DNA from 2 places in the Neomoorella thermoacetica genome. Region 1 is predicted to be linked to the other one. Evidence: riboswitches for the same ligand, from Rfam matches in the RefSeq annotation. Region 1 holds a riboswitch; the other holds the start of a gene.

Evidence for each region. A riboswitch is a leader RNA that binds a small molecule or an ion and turns the genes downstream of it on or off. The one in region 1 is predicted to bind molybdenum cofactor.
Region 2: it holds a riboswitch for molybdenum cofactor, as region 1 does, so the genes downstream of both, MOTHE_RS06865 (DUF364 domain-containing protein) here and modA (molybdate ABC transporter substrate-binding protein) in region 1, are expected to answer to the same signal.

What each region holds. Positions count from the first base shown of each region.
Region 1 is NZ_CP012369.1:1,769,825-1,780,573, reverse strand. It holds gene MOTHE_RS08950 (IS3 family transposase) at 1-283, opposite strand, end outside; gene MOTHE_RS08945 (transposase) at 301-642, opposite strand; gene MOTHE_RS08940 (selenium metabolism-associated LysR family transcriptional regulator) at 776-1,684, shown strand; molybdenum cofactor riboswitch at 1,731-1,866, shown strand; gene modA (molybdate ABC transporter substrate-binding protein) at 2,054-2,881, shown strand; gene MOTHE_RS08930 (ABC transporter permease) at 2,905-3,696, shown strand; gene MOTHE_RS08925 (ABC transporter ATP-binding protein) at 3,674-4,786, shown strand; gene mobA (molybdenum cofactor guanylyltransferase) at 4,991-5,299, shown strand; gene MOTHE_RS08915 (molybdopterin molybdotransferase MoeA) at 5,274-6,569, shown strand; gene mobB (molybdopterin-guanine dinucleotide biosynthesis protein B) at 6,620-7,156, shown strand; gene phoU (phosphate signaling complex protein PhoU) at 7,309-8,001, shown strand; gene MOTHE_RS08900 (Na/Pi cotransporter family protein) at 8,023-9,090, shown strand; gene MOTHE_RS13495 (PhoU domain-containing protein) at 9,094-9,630, shown strand; gene speE (polyamine aminopropyltransferase) at 9,706-10,557, shown strand; gene speB (agmatinase) at 10,620-10,749, shown strand, end outside.
Region 2 is NZ_CP012369.1:1,364,192-1,374,940, forward strand. It holds gene MOTHE_RS06860 (FecCD family ABC transporter permease) at 1-429, opposite strand, end outside; gene MOTHE_RS06865 (DUF364 domain-containing protein) at 395-1,240, opposite strand; molybdenum cofactor riboswitch at 1,334-1,471, opposite strand; gene MOTHE_RS06870 (pyridoxamine 5'-phosphate oxidase family protein) at 2,179-2,580, opposite strand; gene MOTHE_RS06875 (DUF4405 domain-containing protein) at 2,928-3,212, opposite strand; gene MOTHE_RS06880 (DUF364 domain-containing protein) at 3,344-4,081, opposite strand; gene MOTHE_RS06885 (radical SAM protein) at 4,148-4,462, opposite strand; gene MOTHE_RS06890 (MBL fold metallo-hydrolase) at 4,462-5,304, opposite strand; gene MOTHE_RS14255 (FmdB family zinc ribbon protein) at 5,324-5,548, opposite strand; gene MOTHE_RS06895 (NAD(P)/FAD-dependent oxidoreductase) at 5,692-7,035, opposite strand; gene MOTHE_RS06900 (HD-GYP domain-containing protein) at 7,170-7,793, opposite strand; partial or broken gene feoB (ferrous iron transport protein B) at 7,830-9,880, opposite strand; gene MOTHE_RS06910 (FeoA family protein) at 9,978-10,226, opposite strand; gene MOTHE_RS06915 (FeoA family protein) at 10,246-10,500, opposite strand.

The DNA of each region.
Region 1 (10,749 bases):
ATACCTTTTTCTCGTTCACCACCAGCTCATGATCTTGTCGAAGCATATGAGTGAGCTTACGGTACCCGTAGGCGTAACCATCACCGGAAATAGACTCCATAATCCATTCCTTAATCTGTTCATCACTGACCTTGCGGCCGCCCACAGTCAGTGAATGACCAGGAAACGGACGTCTACCCGTCGTGGTATGCGGCTTGGGTTCATGTGTTAATTGATAATAATAGGTGGATCGAGAAACCCCCACTATGCGCAGCACGAGAGTAGCGTTGTACCCGGCTGTGATCCACTTGTGCGCAATGGCTACTTTATCTGCAAGTGAGGGTTGGCTTTTTTTAATAGGTCACGCAATATAGCAATTTCAAGGTCTTTTTCGCCCAGAAGTTGCTTTAGATGGGTATTTTGTTTGTCTAACTCACGGTTCTCTGCAACGAGTCGGGCGTGTTCCTGCTGAGTAACGTGGGTGGCGTTTCCCTTTGGGCTACTGCCTTGCATGGGTTGGCCGGCTTTGTACTGACGAACCCATCGGCTGACAATATTCGGCCGGATATCATACTTCCGAGCAACGACGGAATTATTTCCGGCAGCGATGGCCTGTTCGACGACCTGGCGCTTGAACTCTAGGGTAAATTTCCGACGTTCCACTTGAACAACCTCCTGACCTTATAGTCTCATGAATTTGGAAGATTGTCCAATCTAATTTCGGGGCTTAAGAGTCCGCCCAGCGGTTTATGCGGCTAAGTCCTGGAACTATTTTTTGCAAACGGAGCCAGGAGCAATGAATATCAACCATTTAATTACTTTCATTACAACCGTCGAAAAGGGAACCCTGTCGGCGGCGGCCGAAGAACTGCACCTGACCCAGCCGGCGGTGAGCAAGCAACTCCAGGCCCTGGAAGACTACTTCGGTCTGCGCCTCCTGGAGCGCCGCGGCCGGGAAGTGCGGCTGACGGCCGCCGGGGAGATCTGCTACCGCCATGCCAGGATAATCGCCAGCCATCTAAACCAAACCCGGCGGGAACTGGCGGAGCTAACCCAGCTGGTGCGGGGCCGCCTCCTCCTGGGGGCCAGTACCACCCCCGGGCAGTATATCTTGCCCCGGCTGATAGGTGCCTTTCGCCGGGAATACCCCAGGGTGGAGGTTATCTTGACAATCGCCGACACCCAGGAAGTGGTGCAGCGCCTCCAGGAGGGCGAGATTGATCTGGGGGTGGTCGGCGCTGCCGGCGGCCGGGGAAAGAATCTTTCTTACAGCCGCCTGGCGGGGGATGAACTGGTACTTATCGTCCCGCCGGGGCACCGCCTGGCCGGGGCAACGGCCATATCCCCCGGGGAGCTCAAGGAAGAACCGCTGGTCTGGCGGGAATCCGGTTCCGGGACCCGCAGGGTGGTAGAGGAGCGCCTGGCGGCGGCGGGTTTTACCGTCGATCCAGAGCAAATCGTTATGGAACTGAGCAGTACGGAAGCCATTGTCAGCGCCGTGGAGGCCGGCCTGGGCATCTCCCTGGTTACCTCCTGGGCGGTGGAAAAGAGCGTCAAGCTGGGACGCCTAGCAGTCGTCACCCTGCAGGGCGTAGACTTAAAAAGGGACCTGTACCTGGTCCGGCGCCGTCAACCTTTAAGCCCGGCTGCTGAAGCCTTTGTCAATTTCGCGGCCGACCACCAGCCCCGGCCGCTGGTATCTTGACGCCAGGACGGGAAACAGGTATTATTAACTTAAATTAAAATTTAAATTGAATAGTCATCTCCGAGCCGGTGCTCCTAAGGGCTGTCGCCTATGGAACACCGGCCTGGGTTTCGTACCCACGGGGTAGGTCGGGAAACGGGCCTGCCTCCCTTTGCTCGGAAAGGAGATTCCCCATGGCTTCTGGACAACGGAGTCCCGGTATCCTTTGCGAGCCGGGCTTTTTTATTTATTCCGGCGGCGCCAGGGGGCCGTAATGGCAATTTAAGGCGGATAGGGCCTCACAGTGGCTGACGCCCCCGCCAGTGAAGAATGAAAATGTGGGCTGAGGACCATTTTGCCAGAAGTATATTTTGGGAGGAGCCCAAGAGTATGAAATTACGGCGCGCATCAATATTAATAGCGAGTACCCTGATTGCCGCCCTGGCCCTGGCCGGCTGCCGCCAGGTTGCAACACCGCAGCCCCGGCAACAGGGGCAACAGCCCGGGGGGCAACTGGTAGTCTTTGCCGCGGCCTCCCTGACGGACGCTTTTGGCGAGATCGGCCGGGCCTTCGAGAAGTCCCACCCGGGCGTTACGGTCAAATTTAATTTCGGCGGCTCCCAGCAACTGCGGACCCAGATCGAGCAGGGCATGAGCGCCGACGTCTTTGCCTCGGCCAACCAAAAATACATGCAGGAACTTGTTGCTAAAGGCCTGGTGGAACCACCCCGGGATTTCACCGCCAACACCCTGACCGTCATCGTGCCTAAAAATAACCCGGCCGGTATTAAAAGCGCCGCCGACCTGGCTAACAAAGGGAAACTCGTCCTGGCAGCACCGGACGTCCCCATAGGCAAATACAGCCGCCAGGCCCTGGAGAAGCTGGCCACCCTCTACGGGTCCGATTACCCCAAACAGGTGGAAAAAAGGGTGGTCTCCCAGGAAACTACCGTACGCCAGGTGGTGGCCAAGGTGGCCCTGGGGGAAGCCGATGCCGGTATCGTCTATGTCACCGACATCAATTCTTCCTACCGGGATAAGCTGGATACCATACCCTTTCCTCAAGAGGCTAATGTCCGGGCCACCTACCCCATAGCAGTAGTCAAGGATTCCAAACAGGCCGGACTGGCCCGGGAACTGGTAAACCTGATCTTAAGCCCCGACGGCCAGAAAATTCTGGCCAAGTATGGCTTTTTGCCTGTTAAAGAGGGAAGTTAGAACCCGATTTCCGGAGGAGCCCCGTGAAACGCCTGACCTTCCTGCCGGCCCTGGCCGGCCTTGTTTTCATACTTTATATTGTCCTGCCGGTGGTCAGCATCTTCCTGAACATTAACTGGCCCCGGTTAAGTACCACCATCAGGATGCCGGTGGTTTTACAGGCCCTGCAACTCAGTGGCCTGACGACCCTGGTAGCCACGGCCGTAACCATCATCCTGGGTACGCCCCTGGCCTACTTCCTGGCCCGGCGCAGCTTTCCCGGCAGGGAGGTTATCGATACCCTCCTGGACCTGCCCCTGGTGCTGCCCCCGGCTGTGGCCGGGGTGGCTCTCCTCATGGCCTTCGGCCGGCGCGGTCTCCTGGGGGCACTACTGGCCGGGTGGGGGATCTCTCTGCCCTTTACCACCGTGGCCGTTATCCTGGCTCAGGTTTTTGTCGGCGCCCCCTTCTTCCTGAAGACGGCCAGGAATGGTTTCGCCGCGGTGGATACTTCCCTGGAGGCCATTTCCCTGACCCTCGGCAAAACGCCCCTCCAGACCTTTTTTCGGGTGACCCTGCCCCTGGCCTTCCCGGCCCTGTTCAACGGAGCCATTATGACCTGGGCCCGCGCCCTGGGGGAATTCGGTGCCACTATCATGTTCGCCGGCAATATGCCGGGGGTTACCCAGACCCTGCCCCTGGCCATTTATATGGCCATGGACAGCAACATGGAGGCGGCCCTGGTAATGGCTGCTCTCCTGGTCCTGGTTTCCTTTGCCGTGCTCCTGGCGGTAAAGAAAGTTGCCCGGGGAGGTGACGGCCATCCTTACCCTTAATGTCCACAAAACCCGGGGTGATTTTAAACTCCAGGTCGCTTTAACTATGGGCGAAGAGGTCCTGGTCATCCTGGGGCCTTCCGGAGCCGGCAAGTCAACCATCCTGAATATGATTGCCGGCCTGGTAACCCCCGACGGCGGCAGCATAATCTGCCGGGATACGGTTTTTTTCTGCCACGAAAAGGGGCAGAAGCGGGTCAACTTGCCGCCCTACCGCCGGGGCACCGGTTACTGCCTGCAGCACCCCGGCCTCTTTCCCCACCTGGATGTAAGTGGTAATATAACTTACGGGGCGCCAGCCGGCATGAACCCGCGGGAGAGGGAGACGCGCCTGCAGGAACTTCTGGCGCTCCTGCGCCTTGAGGGGTTGGAGCATCGCCGGCCCGGCGAGCTCTCCGGCGGCCAGCAGCAGCGGGTAGCCCTGGCGCGGGCCCTTTTCAGCCGGCCGCGGATACTCCTTTTGGATGAGCCTTTTGCCGCCCTGGACAACCTCATCCGGGCCAGGCTGCGCTATGACCTGCTAAACGTGCGCCGCTCCTTCCGCGTCCCTATGATCCTGGTGACCCATGACCTGGAAGAAGCCTATATGCTGGGCGACCGGATAGCCGTCATGGATAACGGGCGGTTACTCCAAATCGGCAGCCGGGAGGAAGTCTTTTACCATCCTGCCAACCGCCGGGTGGCCCGGTTTGTCGGCTTTCGCAATATCTGGACCGGCCGGGTCCTGGCCGCCGACAGGGAAGGAGATACCCTCCGGGTGGCCGGGGAGAAATTCCAAGCCCAGCTGCCCTATGCTCCCCTGGAGCCCGGCCGGCGGGTGGCCTTTGGCATCCGGCCGGAGGACGTTATGCTCATCCGCCCGGGGCGGATCTTAAGCCGGCCGGTGCGGGAGAATGTTTTTCAGGTAGAAGTGACGGCCGTAGTACCCGAAGTCCATACCTGCCGCGTCTTTCTACGGCTGGAGCAGGGCAAAACCTACGATATCGAAATGCTGCTGCCACGGCATGTCTATCAGAGGGAAAAAATAACCCCCGGGGATCGCATAATGGTTTCTTTAAAGAAAGAAGCCCTGCATGTGTTGCCAGAATAATTCCGGTTCTTCCTCCGTCGTTTTGCTCCCCTCCTCTCCCCGCCGTCCTTGCGGGGGGGCGTCCTATAGCTGGAGCCTGGAGGCTCTATTTTCATCCATGGATGGGGCCTTAGTAGCAGTATGGGTGCCTTGTACTCCCGGCGGAGATTAAGTATAATCACAGCATGAAAAGCAGTTAGAACTGGAAAAGGGATGACTGGGAAAGTGCCTGCTAACCTGCCACCGGCGGGGGGGATCGTCCTGGCCGGGGGGAAGAGTACCCCCATGGGCACCAACAAAGCCCTGCTGCCCCTGCGGGAAAAATCTCTCCTGGCCACGATGGTAACCGTCCTGCGGCCGCTATTTAACGAGATAATCGTAGTAGCCAATACCCCTGATGTATACCGTCTGGCAGCCTTCGAAGCCTGCCTGCTAAGGCAAGAATACCAGGCCTTTGCCTTTTACCCCGGCGTCAGGGCGCAGTACATATTTAAGGATGGAAACAGCCGTGGCTGGAGTAAACGCTTCCTTTAGCCTGGAGGAAGGGCGGGAACTCCTCCTGGCCGGGTTAAAACCGACGGGAAGGGTGAAAATAAAACTGGCTGAGGCCCCGGGCCGCATCCTGGCGGAACCGGTGGTGGCGCCGTGCTCCTTCCCGCCTTTCCCGCGTTCCCGGGTGGACGGTTACGCCCTGGGACTGCCCCCGGCCGCCGGCGGGGCATCGGGAAAAATCTACCGGCTGGTGGCTACAGTAGCGGCAGGTAGCTGCCCGGCTGTCACCCTGGGACCGGGTACGGCGGCGGCTATTTTCACCGGCGCCCGGCTCCCGGAAGGCACAATAACCGTTATTCCCAGAGAACTGGCGGAGCGCCAGGGGGACCTGGTCATAGTGCCGGAGCTGCCCCCGGGGGGCAGGTTCATGGAAGCTGCCGGATCGGAGGTGGCGGCCGGGGAAAGGGTCCTGGCCGCCGGCACTGAACTGGGACCGGCGGAAATCGGCCTCCTGGCCGCCCTGGGCCTTACGGAAATAACCGTCTACCGTAGTCCCAGGGCGGTCCTGGCGTCCAGCGGCAGCGAACTGGTGGAATTGCCTGGCCTCCGGGGAGGCTGCCCCGGCGGCCGGCAGGCAGGTGGCGAGGCGATAAGCCCTGTTGCCAGCCAGGTTCGAGCACTCGGGCCCCGCATTTATAATAGTAATTTCTATGCGCTGGCGGCAGCCGCCAGCCGCGATGGCGCTCGGGTAATCCCCCTCGGGCCGCTGGCCGATGAACTGGAGGAACAGGTAGAGGCTTACCGGAAAGCCCTGGAGGAGGGCGATGTACTTCTAACTACCGGTGGAGCCGGCGGTAGCATCCGTGACCTGACGGCGGCGGCCTTTACCGGTGCCGGGGGAGAAATCCTCTTTACGACAATCCGGATGCGCCCGGGCCGGCGGGTGATAGCCGCCCGCCGGGGGGATAAATTACTCCTGGGCCTGCCGGGCAATCCACCGGCAGCGCTGGTGGCTTACTACCTCCTGGCGGCACCGGTGATTCGCGCCCTGGGGGGGAGGGAAGTCCTACCGGCAACCTTCCCGGCGGTACTGACGGCGGCCATAGATAAACCGAGGCCCGAACGGGCCTTTATCTGGGCCCGGGCCTGGCCCGGTACGACCGGCTGGCAGGTAGCGCCCCTGCCGCGTCGCCCGGGGGGTATCCGCGCCGCTATTGGGGCCAACGCCCTCATTGACCTCCCCGCCGGCCCGGCTCCTGGAGCCGGGGAAGAGGTAAGGGTGGTGCTGCTTACTGCCCGGGGTTCACAATAAGGCCTGCCTGATAATAAGTAGATTGCCTGATAGTCTTAGGGGGTACAATCATGAGCGATTCCAAAGATAAGCGGATCCCGGTTATCTCTGTTGTCGGTAAGTCGGACGCCGGCAAGACGACCCTGCTGATCAAGCTTCTGCCGGAATTGAAACGGCGGGGTTACCGGGTGGCAACCATCAAGCATGATACCCACGGCTTTGACATCGACCGGCCCGGTAAAGATACCTGGCGCCATGCCGAGGCCGGCGCCGATGTGGTGGCCATTTCTTCGCCTACGAAGATGGCCCTCATCGAAAAGGTAGAAAGGGAAATGCCCCTGGACGCCATAGCCGAACGGATTCAAAACGTCGATCTCATCATTACCGAGGGGTATAAGCGCGGGGATAAGCCCAAGATCGAGGTTCACCGGGCGGCCGTCGGCGGCGAACTCCTCTGCGGGCCGGAAGAACTCCTGGCCGTGGCCACCGATGAGCCCCTGGACATAGACGCTCCCTGCTATGACCTTGATGACGCTGCCGGCCTGGTGGACTTGATTGAGGCCAGGGTCCTGGCACCGGCGGGCCTGGTGCGGCCGGGGAGCCGCTAAACCAGCCTGCCGGCACGACGGGCTTTCCTGCCGAGCGATGAACGCCCGAACTGCACCCCGGGCTTTCAGAAGGCCCGACATAATCTGCTGACCCTTTACCCCTCGGAGCAGTATACATATAATAATATGTAAAAACGTGGGGGGGTCAGAGGATGGGCCGAATTCTCAATGCCTACGACCGGGCACTCTTGGAGTTGCAGCAGAACCTCCTGCATATGGGGGATTACGTTGTCGGCCAGCTGGACCAGGCCCTGGCGGCCCTGAAGACCCAGGACGTCAAAATGGCGCGCCAGGTCATCATGGGTGACGATGCTACCGATGACCTGGATCATAATATCGAAATGTCCGCCCTGGATCTATTCTCCCTGCAGCAACCCTCCGGCGAGGACCTGCGTACCCTGGCTACAGTCTTGCGCGTCAGCAGAGAATTGGAGCGCATTAGCGATTATGCCGTCAACATCGCTGAGGCGGCTGAACGCCTGGCCGAACTGGGGCCATACTTCAAGCCCCTGGCGGATATTCCCCGGATGAGCGACCTTGCCCGGGCCATGTTGCAGAGGAGCCTTGAGGCTCTGGTGGACCGCAACCTGGATCTTGCCCGGGAGGTGGTGGAGGCCGATGACGCCGTCGATCGTCTCTTTGAGGCCCTTTATGATGAACTGGTGGGTTATATGAAAAGGGGTCCGGAGTACGTCGACCAGGCCAGTTACCTGGCTCTGGTGGCCCGTTATCTGGAGCGCATCGCCGACCACGCCGTCAACGTCGCCGAAATGGTTGTTTACCGGGAGACTGGCCAGCGCCGGGCCTTTAAGGACCGGCAGGGCCCGCAAAAAAAAGCCCCGTAGAATAGGTAATGGAGGTCAGTGATGCTTTTTACCGTTGCGACCGGGCTGCTGGGAGGCCTGGCCTTCTTCCTTTATGGCATGAACCTCATCAGCACCGGCTTGCAAAAGGCGGCCGCCCGCCAGGTGCAGCAACTCCTGGGGACGGTGACCAGGAATCGTTTCTACGGCATGCTGGCCGGGCTGGTGGTTACCATCTTCCTGCAAACCAGCGCCGTCACCACCGTGCTTCTGGTAGGCTTCGTTAGCGCCGGCCTCATGAGCCTGGGCCAGGCCCTGGGGGTCATCCTGGGTGCGGCTATCGGCTCCACCCTTACGGCCCAGCTCATTGCCTTTCGCCTCAGCGACTATTCCCTCTGGGCGGTGGTTGCCGGTCTCATCCCATATCTCGCCGCCCGGCGCCTGCGCTGGCGTTACCTTGGCCAGGCCATCCTCGGGTTTGGCCTTATTTTTTATGGTGCCGCCCTCATGGGTACGGCTATAGCGCCCTTTAGCACCATACCCGGTTTTACCGCCGTCCTGCAGCGCCTGGCGGCCCATCCCTGGATGATGATGCTGGCGGCCACCCTCTTTACGGCCATTGTCCAGGGCAGCGCCGCCCCGGTGGTGGTGGCCATGACCCTGGCGGCCCAGGGCGGCCTGGCCCTGGAACCGGCCCTGGCCCTGGTCCTGGGCGCCAACCTGGGGACCACAGCCACGGCCTTTATCTCCAGCATCGCCCTTTCCCGGGAGGCCAAGCGAGTAGCCCTGGCCCATTTCTTTTTTAAACTCGCGGGCGTTCTCCTCTTTTTACCCTTCCTGGGCCTCTATGCCGGCCTGTCCCGCCTTACTTCCACGGACGTTGCCCGCCAGGTGGCCAACGGCCATACCCTGTTTAACATTATAAACATGCTGGTCTTTATTCCCTTTACGCCCATGGTAGGCCGCCTGATGGAAAGGCTCCTGCCCGATGCTCCCGAGGAGGAAAAGGTAGCCAAGTATCTGGACACCTCCCTTCTGAACGTGCCGGAACTGGCCCTGGCAGGGGTGACCCGGGAACTTCTGCGCATGGCCGGGATTATCAGGGAGGAGATGTTCCCCCGGGTCATGTGACCCCTGGCCGAACGGGAGGTTGACCTGTTGGAGAAACTGCGCCGCCTGGACGGTACCCTCGACTACCTCTACAAGGCCATCGCCCGGTACCTGGCCAATATGAACCATGATAACTTGAGTGAGGAACAGATGGTGGCCCAGACCAGGCTGCTTTACATTGCCAATGACCTGGAGCATATCGGTGACGTGACTGTGGAGATGGCCCGCCAGTGGCGCAAGATCGAAACCAGTGGCATAGAGTTTTCCCCTGAGGGGCAGGCTGAACTCCAGGAGATGTTTACAAGGGTTAAAGAGAACTTCACCTCCGCCATCCAGGCCTTCGCCAGTGATGACCAGGCCCTGGCCGCCCGGGTCATCCGCGGCCACCCGGAGATCCTGCGGCTGGAGAAGAATCTGCGCTACTCCCATTTCCAGCGCCTGCAGCGGGAGAATCGTCTCAGCCTGGAAACCACCTCCGTCCATATGGAGCTCATTAACCACCTCCTGCGCCTGAACATCCATAACGTCAGCATAGCCCAGGCAGTGATGGGTATTATTTAAACCCCTGGCGGAAAATAACTTGTGGCGACGGGCGATTTTTGTTAAACTACACCCTGAAGAAAGGAGAGATTGGCTTTGCGCGGTATTTGGTTTTCAGAACTACAGACACCGGACCTGGCGATTTCCGTTCGTCTGAACCAAACCCTGCATCATGAAAAAACCCCCTACCAGGAGCTGGCCGTGGTGGATACGGAAGCCTACGGCCGCATGCTCCTTCTGGACAATATTATCCAGACGACCGTTAAGGACGAGTTCTTCTATCATGAGATGATCGCCCACGTGCCCTTGAATACCCATCCCAACCCCAGGACCGCCCTGGTTATCGGTGGCGGCGACGGCGGCGTGGTCCGGGAAATTGTCAAACACCCTTCAATTGAGAAGGTTACCCTGGTGGAGATTGACGCCCGGGTGGTGGCCAATGCCCGCGAGTACCTGCCGGAGATCGCCTGCGGCTTAGACGACGCCCGGGTGGAGATCCGCTTTGAAGACGGCATCGAGCACGTCCGCCAGCGGGAGAATACTTATGACGTAATTATCGTCGACTCTACCGACCCCATCGGGCCGGCAGTGGGCCTCTTCAGCGCTGAGTTTTACCGTAACGTCTACCGGGCTTTAAAAGCCGATGGTGTATTCGTCGCCCAGACGGAATCCCCTATCTTTAACAGCAGGCTTATCCGCCGGATCCAGCGCGACCTCAAGGAGATCTTCCCCATAGCCAGGCTATACCTGACCACGGTGCCCACCTATCCGGGTGGTCTTTGGGCCTTCAGCCTGGGGAGCAAGAAGTATGACCCTCTGGAGGTCGATTGGAGACAGGCCCCCAAGATTGCGACCCGTTATTATACCCCGGCCATTCACCAGGCCGCCTTTTCCCTTCCCCCATTTGTCCAGGAGTTCCTGGAGGCCCCGGAGGAAGAAGAGTTTTAGCAGCGGCGATTTTGGGGCGCCAGGAACGGCTCCATAGTTCGGGGAGGGAGTGTTAAATTCCCATGAATAACTCCGCTATCTTAGAAGGCTTTACCAGGGGCCAGGGATTCCTGGCCAGCAGCGACGATTTTGCCGGGGCCCGTGCTGTCCTGGCCGGCATTCCCTTTGATGCCACCACCAGCTTTCGTCCCG
Region 2 (10,749 bases), 410 kb from region 1:
GCCGAATAGAAAGGAACTGACCTGGATACCGACTACACCCAGGGAGAAATAGATAGCCAGGGCAGCGCCGAAACCGGCCCCGGCCGAGGCCCCCAGGATGTCCGGCGAAACCAGGGGATTCTTAAACATTCCCTGGTAGGCAGCGCCGGCGGTGGCCAGGGCGGCCCCAACCAGCATGGCAGCGATAATGCGCGGCAGACGCACCTGGAAGACTACTGTTTCCATGGTGGCCGGCCAGGTGGGTTCAATGGGAAATACCTTTGCCGCCAGGATGGTTAGGAGTTGCCCGGGGGATATGGTATAACGGCCCAAAGGAAAAGAGAGCAGGAATACCAGCAGCGGCAGGGCCGGCAAAGCGATTTCTCTCCAGCGGTACCCCCTGGCCAGGGGTATATCAGGCGAAGTTTTCCTGGCCAGCGCCAATCGCACTAAACCTCCTCCCCATCATTACTTGAACGGCCTGTTCCCGGCTCTGCCTGCTCAATGCTACAGCAAGCCCTTCATCCCGGCTCACCTGAACCATACGGCCGCCGCGCTTGAATATCTCCAGGCAGCCGCCTTCTTGAACTACCCGCCGTATCAACTTCGGTTCCACAACCACGGTCCCCGCCAGGGTATCAATGCCGTAGTGGAACAACACAGGAGTCATAGGGGTGCTGGGACCCACCAGGATCACTCGCGCCCGGCGGCTGAGCTCCATGAGCCGGGGAAAGGTTTTATTGATCAGGGTGGTAGCGGTTATAAATACATAATCCTGCTCCGGGAGAATATACTCACAGGCAGGGTCGGGTAAATCGCCTTCGCGGGGGCGGCGTTCTAAAATTGTGAGTTTACAGTTGCGCGCCAGGGGGTCCAGGTCGGGAAAATGGCCAATAACAGTTACCTTTTTGCCCCGCACCTGTTCCTGAAAGCAGGTAAACGCGTTCATCTGGGGCTGGCTGCTTAAAGGCCGGCCGCAGAGACTCTCTACTTGTTCCGGCGTGTTCAAAACAGAATTTATGGCCGCCAGGCCCAGGGCTGCTTCAAAATTATTCCAGGACTTAATGTACTCCGCCAGATCCCGCACGGGCATGCCCTTTATTTCCCCGGCCAGCTTGATGCGCGGATGGCCCTCCAGGGGCGTCATCACCAGGCCGGTAGCCCGGGAACGGACCAGGATCCAGTTAAGGCCGACGATGCAATCTTCTACCTCCAGATCCGGCGGCACCGCCGCGATTAATTCATCATAGACTTCCCACATAGCTTTGCCTCCTTATCCTCGCTCTGCCATTTAGCACCACCTAAAACTAAAACCCCACCTGTAGGAAGGTGGGGCTAATAAAAGCCATAAACAGCCACTAATCAGCCACCTCCTTATACTCAAACCTGGGAAGGCATACCAGTTTCCCGGTATACCCCGTGGGCCTCTCAGCCCAGGCCGGCCACCATAGATCGCTCCTTAGGTTAAACCGGCTCGGAGATGTCAATATTTTATTTTATGCCCTTAAGTCTAATTAACCATATTCAACATACGTTCTAAAACTCCTGCCTGTCGGCATAAAATTCTTATTCCTGCGCGCCACCGTTCAATGTTATCTGGTCACCCACTTTTACCCGGCCTCTTTTTACTACCTGGCAATAAATACCTTCGGTTTTATTTCGACATATGATAAATAACTGCTCGGTATTATTAGGGTTTTCCTTTGGCTAGATCGACTTTACCTGGCTGGTAAAGAAGCCCAAGTCAAAACTGTGGAAAATATACGGCCGGAAGGCTAAATGTTTAAGGCAAAAACAGTCTTACTGCCGCTAATACAACTCATCTTCCGCTCTTTTACTCACAATTATATTATTTTTTATTTTGATACTATGTCAATTACTATTTTTAAAGCATATAGCCTCTAAAACAGCTTTTGGGTCGTAATATTCCTTCATAAGTTTGTTTTATTTGGCGTAGATTTTCGGAACAACGATTTTCGCGGTTTTTAAACGCCTTGCTATTTTTGCAAAGGTAATCTTAAAAATAGCTCTAAAGCGTCTGTTTATCGCCGGCAATGATTGTCGCCCTCAAAACATCGAAAATTTACGCGGTCAACCTAACGGCGGCTATTTCCCTGGCGAGGGGGTATTAACAACAAAAATCCCCGCTAATAAAAGGCGGGGACCAAATACCTAAAAATCGCAGTTCTTTAGCCACCATTACAATTCTTTACCCAAATTATCGCCAGGTTGACAAACATAAATATTGGTGATTTCTATAAGCACAGCAGATTTCGGCTGCAATACCGGCATTTCTCGCTTTACCCACGCCACCGCCTCGTCAAAAATCTGACCCGAAGTATGGATGGCGGCTTTCCCTTTTATTTGATAAGCCTGCTTGTCTTCCATACTCCAAACACATATAGCGACATAAGGATTATTTATTAGATTGTCCTTTGATTTCTCCATAAAGTTATCCACGATTAAAAGATGTTCGTCATCGTATACTTTTACAAAAGTCATGGGTACAACATTAGGTAACCCATCCTTAGACGCAGTAGCCATAGGAAAAACTCCCTGTTTGGCGATTACATTTTTAACTTCCGAATTTAATTTTGCCATAATTATCAACCCCTTTACCTAACGAAAATAATTGGATTTCAAGGAAATTATACTTTTTAAAAGAACATATGTCAAGTAAATGCATAAATGCACTTTCTTCTCCTTACCAGCTTTTGATCTGGATTTTGTTCTATCCACTTTCGTCAATCGCTAAACGTAAAAATTACCCAACCCACCTTGATTTTTCCTGTTTACGGGCGACCATTTTGGAGCTTGTAATAAACTTCTTCCTATACACATTGCCGGCAAACTGGCCAACAATTTCTGTCCTGCTACCCATCCGGGCAGCTATTCTTTCCATTTGCTCCTATTTCAGAGGTCTGGCAAAAGCCTCCGCAGGTGTTATTTTAGCGCAATTTATCCCTGCCGCCCAAAATGCGCCTGGTCATGTCTGCAATCCAGTCCCAGTGCAGATAAAGATGAACTAAAACCAGGCCCACCATTACTATCGCCAGCAAGCGGTGTATTTCCACCCATCCTTGGCGGCTAAAAATAAAACCTGGAGCAAAAGCTTGTCTACCATATCTCCCTGCCGGAAGAATCAACCATGGTATGAAACCAGAAAGGGCCAAGCCCAGGGCACTCAAAAAAAGAGCCAAATCGAGAAAATAATTAACCTTCCATTTGTTCAACCCTAATCTTCCCCTTTCTGAATCCTACACTCGATGCCCTAGAGGACCCACTACAGACATGGTTGTAAACCCCAACAACTTATCACAACTACCTGAACTATGAAAGCAACAACGCTGCCCAGATAGCACCGTTATTTCAACCCCTTTTTCGCCATGGTGAGCAACCTTGCGCCGCGCCCATGCAATTGCTTGAACACCACGCCTTCAGAAACAAACTTCAGCACCACTTCCGGCTCCACCACCCGCGTCCCGGAAACCAGGTCCACCCCGTAGTCAAACCATAGAGGTGTAAGGGGCGTCGTCGGGCCAAGTACCATTACCAGGCTGTCTTTCCGGCACAGCTTAAGGAGGCTTTCCATACTACCGTTAATAAGGGCCGTGCCGGTTATGGCCACCACGTCGGCCCCGGGAATGACATTCGCTGCTTCATCAGCCGGGAGATCGCCGCTTTGGGGCCTTCTTTCAAGCACCCAGAGTTCTCTTGCTACCCGCCGCAGTCCTGGAACGAAAGGAAAGTGCCCCACCACGGCAACCCGTTTTCCTGCCCCCCTTTCTATCAGTAATTCCCCGGCGTTAATATCTTGACATTGCTCCATATCCACCTCTAACAAAGAATTGATCGCAGCAAGCCCTATAGAGGCTTCCAGAAGGCTTGTCGAGGTAGCATAGCGGCAAAGCTCGCGGGCGCTTTTACCTGTTAAAAAGCCCGCTTCGCCTACAGGAAAACGGTTTTCATGTTCGTGAGTAAAGGTTGTCGAGGCCAGGCCGCAGTAACGGCTCCACACCCCGGTCCAGAAAGGACCGATTCGTACTTCCTTCACAACCTCATCGCCGGATAGGCTGGCAATAATAGCTTCAATCAGGCTCATACATTTGCCCCCGTTCGTATAGCGCTACATGCCAAAGAGCTTGTAACAGTTGGCGGCCAATGTTTGTCAGCAATCGTTTGAGACTGGAGCCGGACCGTAACGCGGCATGGTAACCTGGTTGCCCCCGGCTACGGAAAGGCCCAGAATATCACTCTGCATTTCTACCAGCCGCTCTAAAACAGCGGTTCCCAGGAGGATGCCGTTGGTAGTGAAACCCACCCTGCGGCCCTGTTCTTTGGCCGCTTGCATCATGTCAAATAGCCGCGGGTGTAGCAGCGGTTCACCCCAGCCCTGGAAGTAGATCAAACCTACCTGGCGCAAATAAGGGGCGATATAACGCACAAAAAATTCCCACGGGAAGTCGGCGCCATTCTTGCTCATTAACAGACAAACCTGAAGGCACGTCCTGTTTCATTGTAAATAAACTTATCTCCCAGGGCCTGGTAGAGGGCGGCACTGGCCTGAAAGCCGGTGCAGTGGCAGGCTACCAGGTACCGGAGACCAAAACGCGGTAGGGCCTTGATTGTATCCTCCAGCCGTTCCGGGCTGGCGTCCTTCAAGTGGGTGCCGCCGATGACGGCGAAGATGCGATCGGCACCGGTAAGGTCCAGGACGCGCTCCAGGGTGCTGATTAGCCCAGAGTGAGCGCAGCCCAGGAGCACCAGGGGCCCTTCCCTGGTGGTGATAATTAATGACTGGTCGTCCCATAGGTTGTCCTGGAGATACTCACCACCGGCAAGGAGGCGAAATTCCCGGCTCAAGGCTTCAAAAGCCTGCCGTGGCCGGATTTCGCCGGTCAAGACAATTCCTTCAGCCAGCTCGACGGGTTGCCGGGAGAGGTGGAAAACCGCACCGCTTGCTTCTAATTCTGCCCGCGACCAGGGGATGCCGATATACCTGGCTTCCTCCCCTTCCCGGAGGCGGTATTTGGCCGTGAAGACATCGGGGTGGGCGTATACGGGAAGGGGCCCGGTAATCTCGCAGATCTTTTTCAGGCCACCGGTATGGTCGTCATGACCGTGGCTTAAAGCAATGGTTGTAATTTCCCGGGGATCGAGGCCCAGGCTCAACATATTCTGGACAACGGCGGCCCCGGCCCCGGTGTCGAAAAGGAAGGTTTTTTCCCCCTTTCGTACCAGGAAAGCCAGGCCATGCTCGGCTATTAAACCCCTGGCGGTGACCGAATTATCTACCAGGTTGATGATTTCAACGGTTTCAGCCATTCTTATTTACCCTCCCCTTTTAACCGCGGCAGCAACCGCCGGGCGTGCAGCCTTCCGGCCGGGAATCCCTCCCGCAACACAGGGTTTTCCCGCCTGCCTCTGGGCGGCTTTTTACTATATGCGGCGCCGAGAATATCCTTACTAATCTCGTGCTGCCGCACTTAGGACAAATATCCGCATCTTCTCGCTTGTTAAATGTACAAATAGCCCCGCACTCGCTGCATTTGAATTCAAATTCCGGCATTAATAGTCACCTCCGCCTGCCTCTAGTATAAATCTATAAAGAACATACGTCAATATCGCCTTGCAAAAAAGGCCCCTCCTTTACAAGAGGGGCCCCTGGCGTAAAAATTACCCTCGCTGTAAGAAAGCCTGATAGGCTGGTAATTAGCTTCTTAGCTTAAGCACGGCGTCCTCGGCCGCATTTGTTACTTGATAAGCAACAGGCGAAGCGGTAAGGGCCGGATGGGTCCCTACCTGCATGGTTTCCAGCTCGTCGGCCCGCATCTTATGCTGCACGGCAGCCGCCAGCAGGTTGGTCAGCTCGCCCACCGAAGTACCGCCATAAACCTGCCCGCCTAAAATTACACCCGTATCTTTAGTAAAGATCAACTTTACGCCCAGTTCTCTGGTCCCCGGCATACTCCCTGGATGCCTGTCAGGCGCCTTGGCGGTACCAGTTACGACCTCAATACCCGCTTCCCGGGCCGCCCTTTCCGTCAGGCCTACCGACCCCAGGGCCAGGTCGCCGACAATTGTCGAAAACACTCCTACTGCCGCCACCCGGGACTGCCTGAGGCCGAACAGGTTGGCCCCCGCCACCCGGGCTTCATGGGTGGCTACGGAAGCCAGTTTGATGAGGGACGGTCCGTGCCCGAAAAACGAGCTTTTTTTGGCGCAATCACCAATGGCGAAGATACTGGGGTCACTGGTACGCATATAATCATCAACCCAGATACCGAAACGATGGTCAACTTTCAGTCCCGCCATTTGGGCCAGTTCAATATTGGGCGCCACGCCGATGCCGAAGATCACTATGTCGGCAGGCAGGGTTTCGCCATTGGAAAGTCTCACCTGTTCTACTTTACCGTTACCCAGAAATTCTTCTACTTTTGTCCCGGTGATAATGTTTATCCCTTGAGAGCGGAGTTTATCCTCTACCATGGTGCAGACCTCATCATCAAATGCCAGGGCCAGGCAATGGGGCAAAAGCTCGACAATGGTAATATTCAATTCTCGCCCCTTCCTGCACTCATCGGCAAACTCAACGCCAATAAAGCCGCCGCCGACGATAACCAAATTTTTTGCTTTGTCCAGGGCCTTTTTTAGTTGTTCAAGATAGGCCACATCTTTTTTGACGACGAAAACGCCTTCCAGGTCAGCCCCTTTTACCGGTGGAACAACAGGAGACGATCCGGTAGCCAGGACGAGTTTCTCATAGGTGATGCTACCAGATTTCACCGTAGAAACAGCCTTGCTTTGGCGGTCAATTCCTATAACTTCATCGATCACCAGTTCTATGCCGTTATTAACCAGCGTGGCGTCCGGGATGAGGTTCTTGTCGGGGCTCCCCACAGTACCGAAAATGTAAGGGATACCGCAGGGTACCAAAACCTTTTCTTCTTTACGTACCACGGTTACCTTTTTGTCCTTAAAATACCTTTTGGCAGTAATAGCTGCCGTAAGGCCCGCCGCACTCCCGCCGATAACTAGTACATCCGTACCCTTCAAACCAGCCGCCCCTTTCCATGTTTTTTGTTAATACTAGAACTTAGTTTTGTAAATAGTATAGTATTTATTAGGTCATATGTCAATAATAGTTAGAGAAAAAATTTCCGTTAGTATAATCGGTTTTAAATTTATAGCTACCCTCTAACCTTTGTCAAGGACCACCTATTCTCCCACATGGGCCACAATGCCTCCGCCGCCTCCACCAGCACCGCATCGAACTGGATGGCTTTGTTGGCTACAACTTCTTCCCAGCAGTGGTGCCAGGTAAGGGCCGGGCGGTAAGGCCTTTCTGAGGTCATGGCATCAATGGCATCACATAAGGCAATAATCCGCGAGCCTAAAGGGATGGCCTCGCCTTTTAAACCAGCCGGATAACCCTTACCGTCCCAGCGTTCGTGATGGTACAGGACCAATCGAGCTATCGAGCTCAATCGCCGCGATTTGGTCAAGATTTTATAGCCTATCTCGGGATGGCGCTTGATCACTGCCCATTCGTGAGGTAAAAGGTAGCCCGGTTTGCGCAAAATCTGGTCCGGAACGCCAATTTTACCGATATCATGCAAATGGGCGGCCATATGTATACGCTCCAGTTCCCCACCCTTTAAACCAATTTTCCTGCCTAAATCCAGGGCCATATCGGCCAAGCGCTGCGAATGGTCTTCACAATAAGGATCCCTGGCTTCCAGGGCAGCTGTTAAACATTCAATAATGTCATGGTAGACCCCATACAGTTTACGCCCGTATATCCAGGAAGGCATCCCGGTTCCCCTCCCTGGTTGCCTTAATTTAGCCAAGTCAAGTCCGAGGAGCCTGCCTACCTGGAAGACCAGCACCGCCATCACCCAGCCCAGTACCAGGCTGTAGCCGATGGCAAAGGCAGTCCAGCCCCAGGAATTGGTTTCCCGGCGGATGGCTCCAATGGCCGCCACGCAGGGGATGTAAATCAGGGTCATAACCATAAATGCGTACGCTGAAAGGGGCGTCCAAGATTGAGCGATGGCCGCTGTCAAGCCGTCTTCCTCTACACCGTAGAGGACGCCCAGGGTGCCGACGACCACTTATTTAGCCAGGATGCCAAATACCAGGGCTACCGCCGCTTCCCAGGTGCCAAAACCGGCCGGTTTAAAGACCGGCGCCAGTATAGTTCCCAGTCTCCCGATCAGGCTCTCCTGGCTGGCGTATGCCACGCGCCCAGGGGTAAGTTGGAAAGCACCCAGATTAGCACCACGACACCAACAATAACGGCGCCGGCCTTGCGAATGAAGGAACTCCCTCGTTCCCACATGTGGATCAAAGTGCCTTTTAGAGTCGGTACCCGGTAAGGCGGCAGTTCCATGACAAAGGGAGCTGTTTCTCCTTTAAAAAGAAAGGTCTTAAAGATTTTTCCCATGATAATGGCCAGCACAATACCTAAAAGGTACAGGGAAAAGATTACCCATCCCTGTTTAGCCGTAAAGAAGGCACCGGTGAAAAGGACGTAAACCGGCAAGCGGGCCGTGCAGGACATCAAGGGGTTAATAAGAATAGTAATCAAGCGGTCCTGCCGGCTTTCCAGGGTTCTGGTAGCCATGATGCCCGGTACGTTGCAGCCAAAGCTAATCAAAAGCGGGACAAAGGATTTGCCGTGCAGGCCCAGGGCGTGCATCAGACGGTCCATGATATAAGCAGCACGGGCCATATAACCGCTGTCCTCCAGGAAAGAAATGGCCAGGAAGAGCAAGAAGATGGGGGGTATAAAGACAAGCACCGAACCCAGACCGCCGATTATCCCATCCGCTATGAAGGAAGTCAGGAGTTGCGGGGCACCCAGGGCTTCCAGCCAGGCGGTAGCAAGGCCGGTTAACCCCTCAAAGGCGCTTTCCACCCAGCCAATCATGGGGTCACCCAGCTTAAAGGTAAATTGGAAGACAGCCCACATAGCCAGGAGAAAAATCGGCAACCCCAGGTATCGATTAGTTACTATGCTGTCAATCTTATCAGATAAAGTAAGCCTTTCTTCCAGGATCTGGCGCCTGGTAACAGCCTCTTTTACCAGGCCGTTGATAAAACCATAGCGCCGATCGGCAATAATGGCTTCTACTTCTTCTCCTAAAATTTCATTAAGTTGCTTTTTGCTTTTGGCTACCTGTTCAAGGACCTGTTTGGCCCCTTCTTTTTGCAACTCTGCCTGAAGGCGTTCATCGTCTTCCAGAAGTTTTATTGCTAGCCACCTGGCAGGGTATTTGGCGACAAGATTCGCGTCCTGCTTTATAATTTGCTCTAATTTATCCAGTTCTTTTTCAATTTCCGTTCCATAGTTCATTTTTAACGGCTGGCATGTTTTCTCCTGGATCTTCTTCGTAACCGTAGCCACAAGTTCCTTTATACCCTCGCCACGCGTGGCTACGGTCGGCACCACCGGAACCCCTAACGCTTGCGCCAGGCGCGGGATATTGATTTCGATCTTGCGTGCCCTGGCCTCATCAAGCATATTTAAGGCGACGACGACATTGGCCCCCATCTCCAGCAATTGGGTAGTCAAGTACAAGTTGCGTTCCAGGTTGGAAGCGTCGACGACATTGATAACGGCCTCAGGTTTATCAAAAAGGATAAAATTGCGGGCGATAAGCTCGTCCTCACTGTAAGCACCAAGGCTATAAGTCCCAGGCAAATCAACAATATTGAAAGTTTGTCCTTGGTAGCCGAGCTTGCCCTCTTTTTTCTCTACCGTCACGCCTGGCCAATTGCCGACATGCTGGCGCGCCCCAGTCAAATCATTAAAAATGCTGGTCTTACCTGAATTAGGATTGCCCACCAGGGCAATAACCTTTTCCCTTTCAGGTTTAGCCAGTGCTGCTATACCCATGGGTTCTCCTCCTTAAAATGTCAGTTTATGTCAGTTCTTAAGAAATCTTTAGTATGCCTACCATTAACTTAACAAATCCTGTTCCAGTAAACGTTCTCTATAATTCTTCTACCATAATCTTATGGGCCATACCTCTCCCGATTGCCAAGCGGCCGCTCCCTGAACCATCCCCTAGCGAAATGATTATAGGTCCAAAGTTATCATTGCGGATAATCTTTATGGTTGACCCGCGTACCAGGCCCAGTTCTGTTAGCCGGCGACGCAAACTTATGCCGCCAGCGATTTCTTTAATAACTGCCTCCTGGCCTGTATTTAAAAATTCTAGGGGTAATAATCCGTTGCTCATACCCGAACACCTCTTAACATTATTTAAGAAGATCTACAAAAATAGCGGCTGCTTCTTTTTTGCGTAAGCTCAAATGGTAACCCTTTACTTTTACTTCTATAGGGTCGCCCAGAAGAGCTGCTCCTGCGACAGCCACTTCAGTACCAGGAACTACTCCCATGTCCAAGAGCCGGCGGCGGAGTTCGCCGGTAGCGGTAATTTTAATCACCCTGCCGCGAGAGCCCTTCCCCAGTTCGCTTAAGGCCCGTGTGCTAATGGTTTCTAAAGCCTCCATGACAACAGCCTCCTTTCCTTCTTTAAGCAAATTAAGGTTGCTTAATTTTCATTAAAAGATAATGACATTCATTCTCATTTGGTTAATAAAAAAATACCACACAGGTAAATAAATTGTCAAGCCCTTCTTAAATAATCAAATAGAGTTGGCAGGAGTTAAATTGCACTTAACTCACATTCTCCCTATTTTCCCCGCTTTCACTCCACATCAACTCCGCTTTTGTGCTTATTTTCACAATTAAGTATAGCT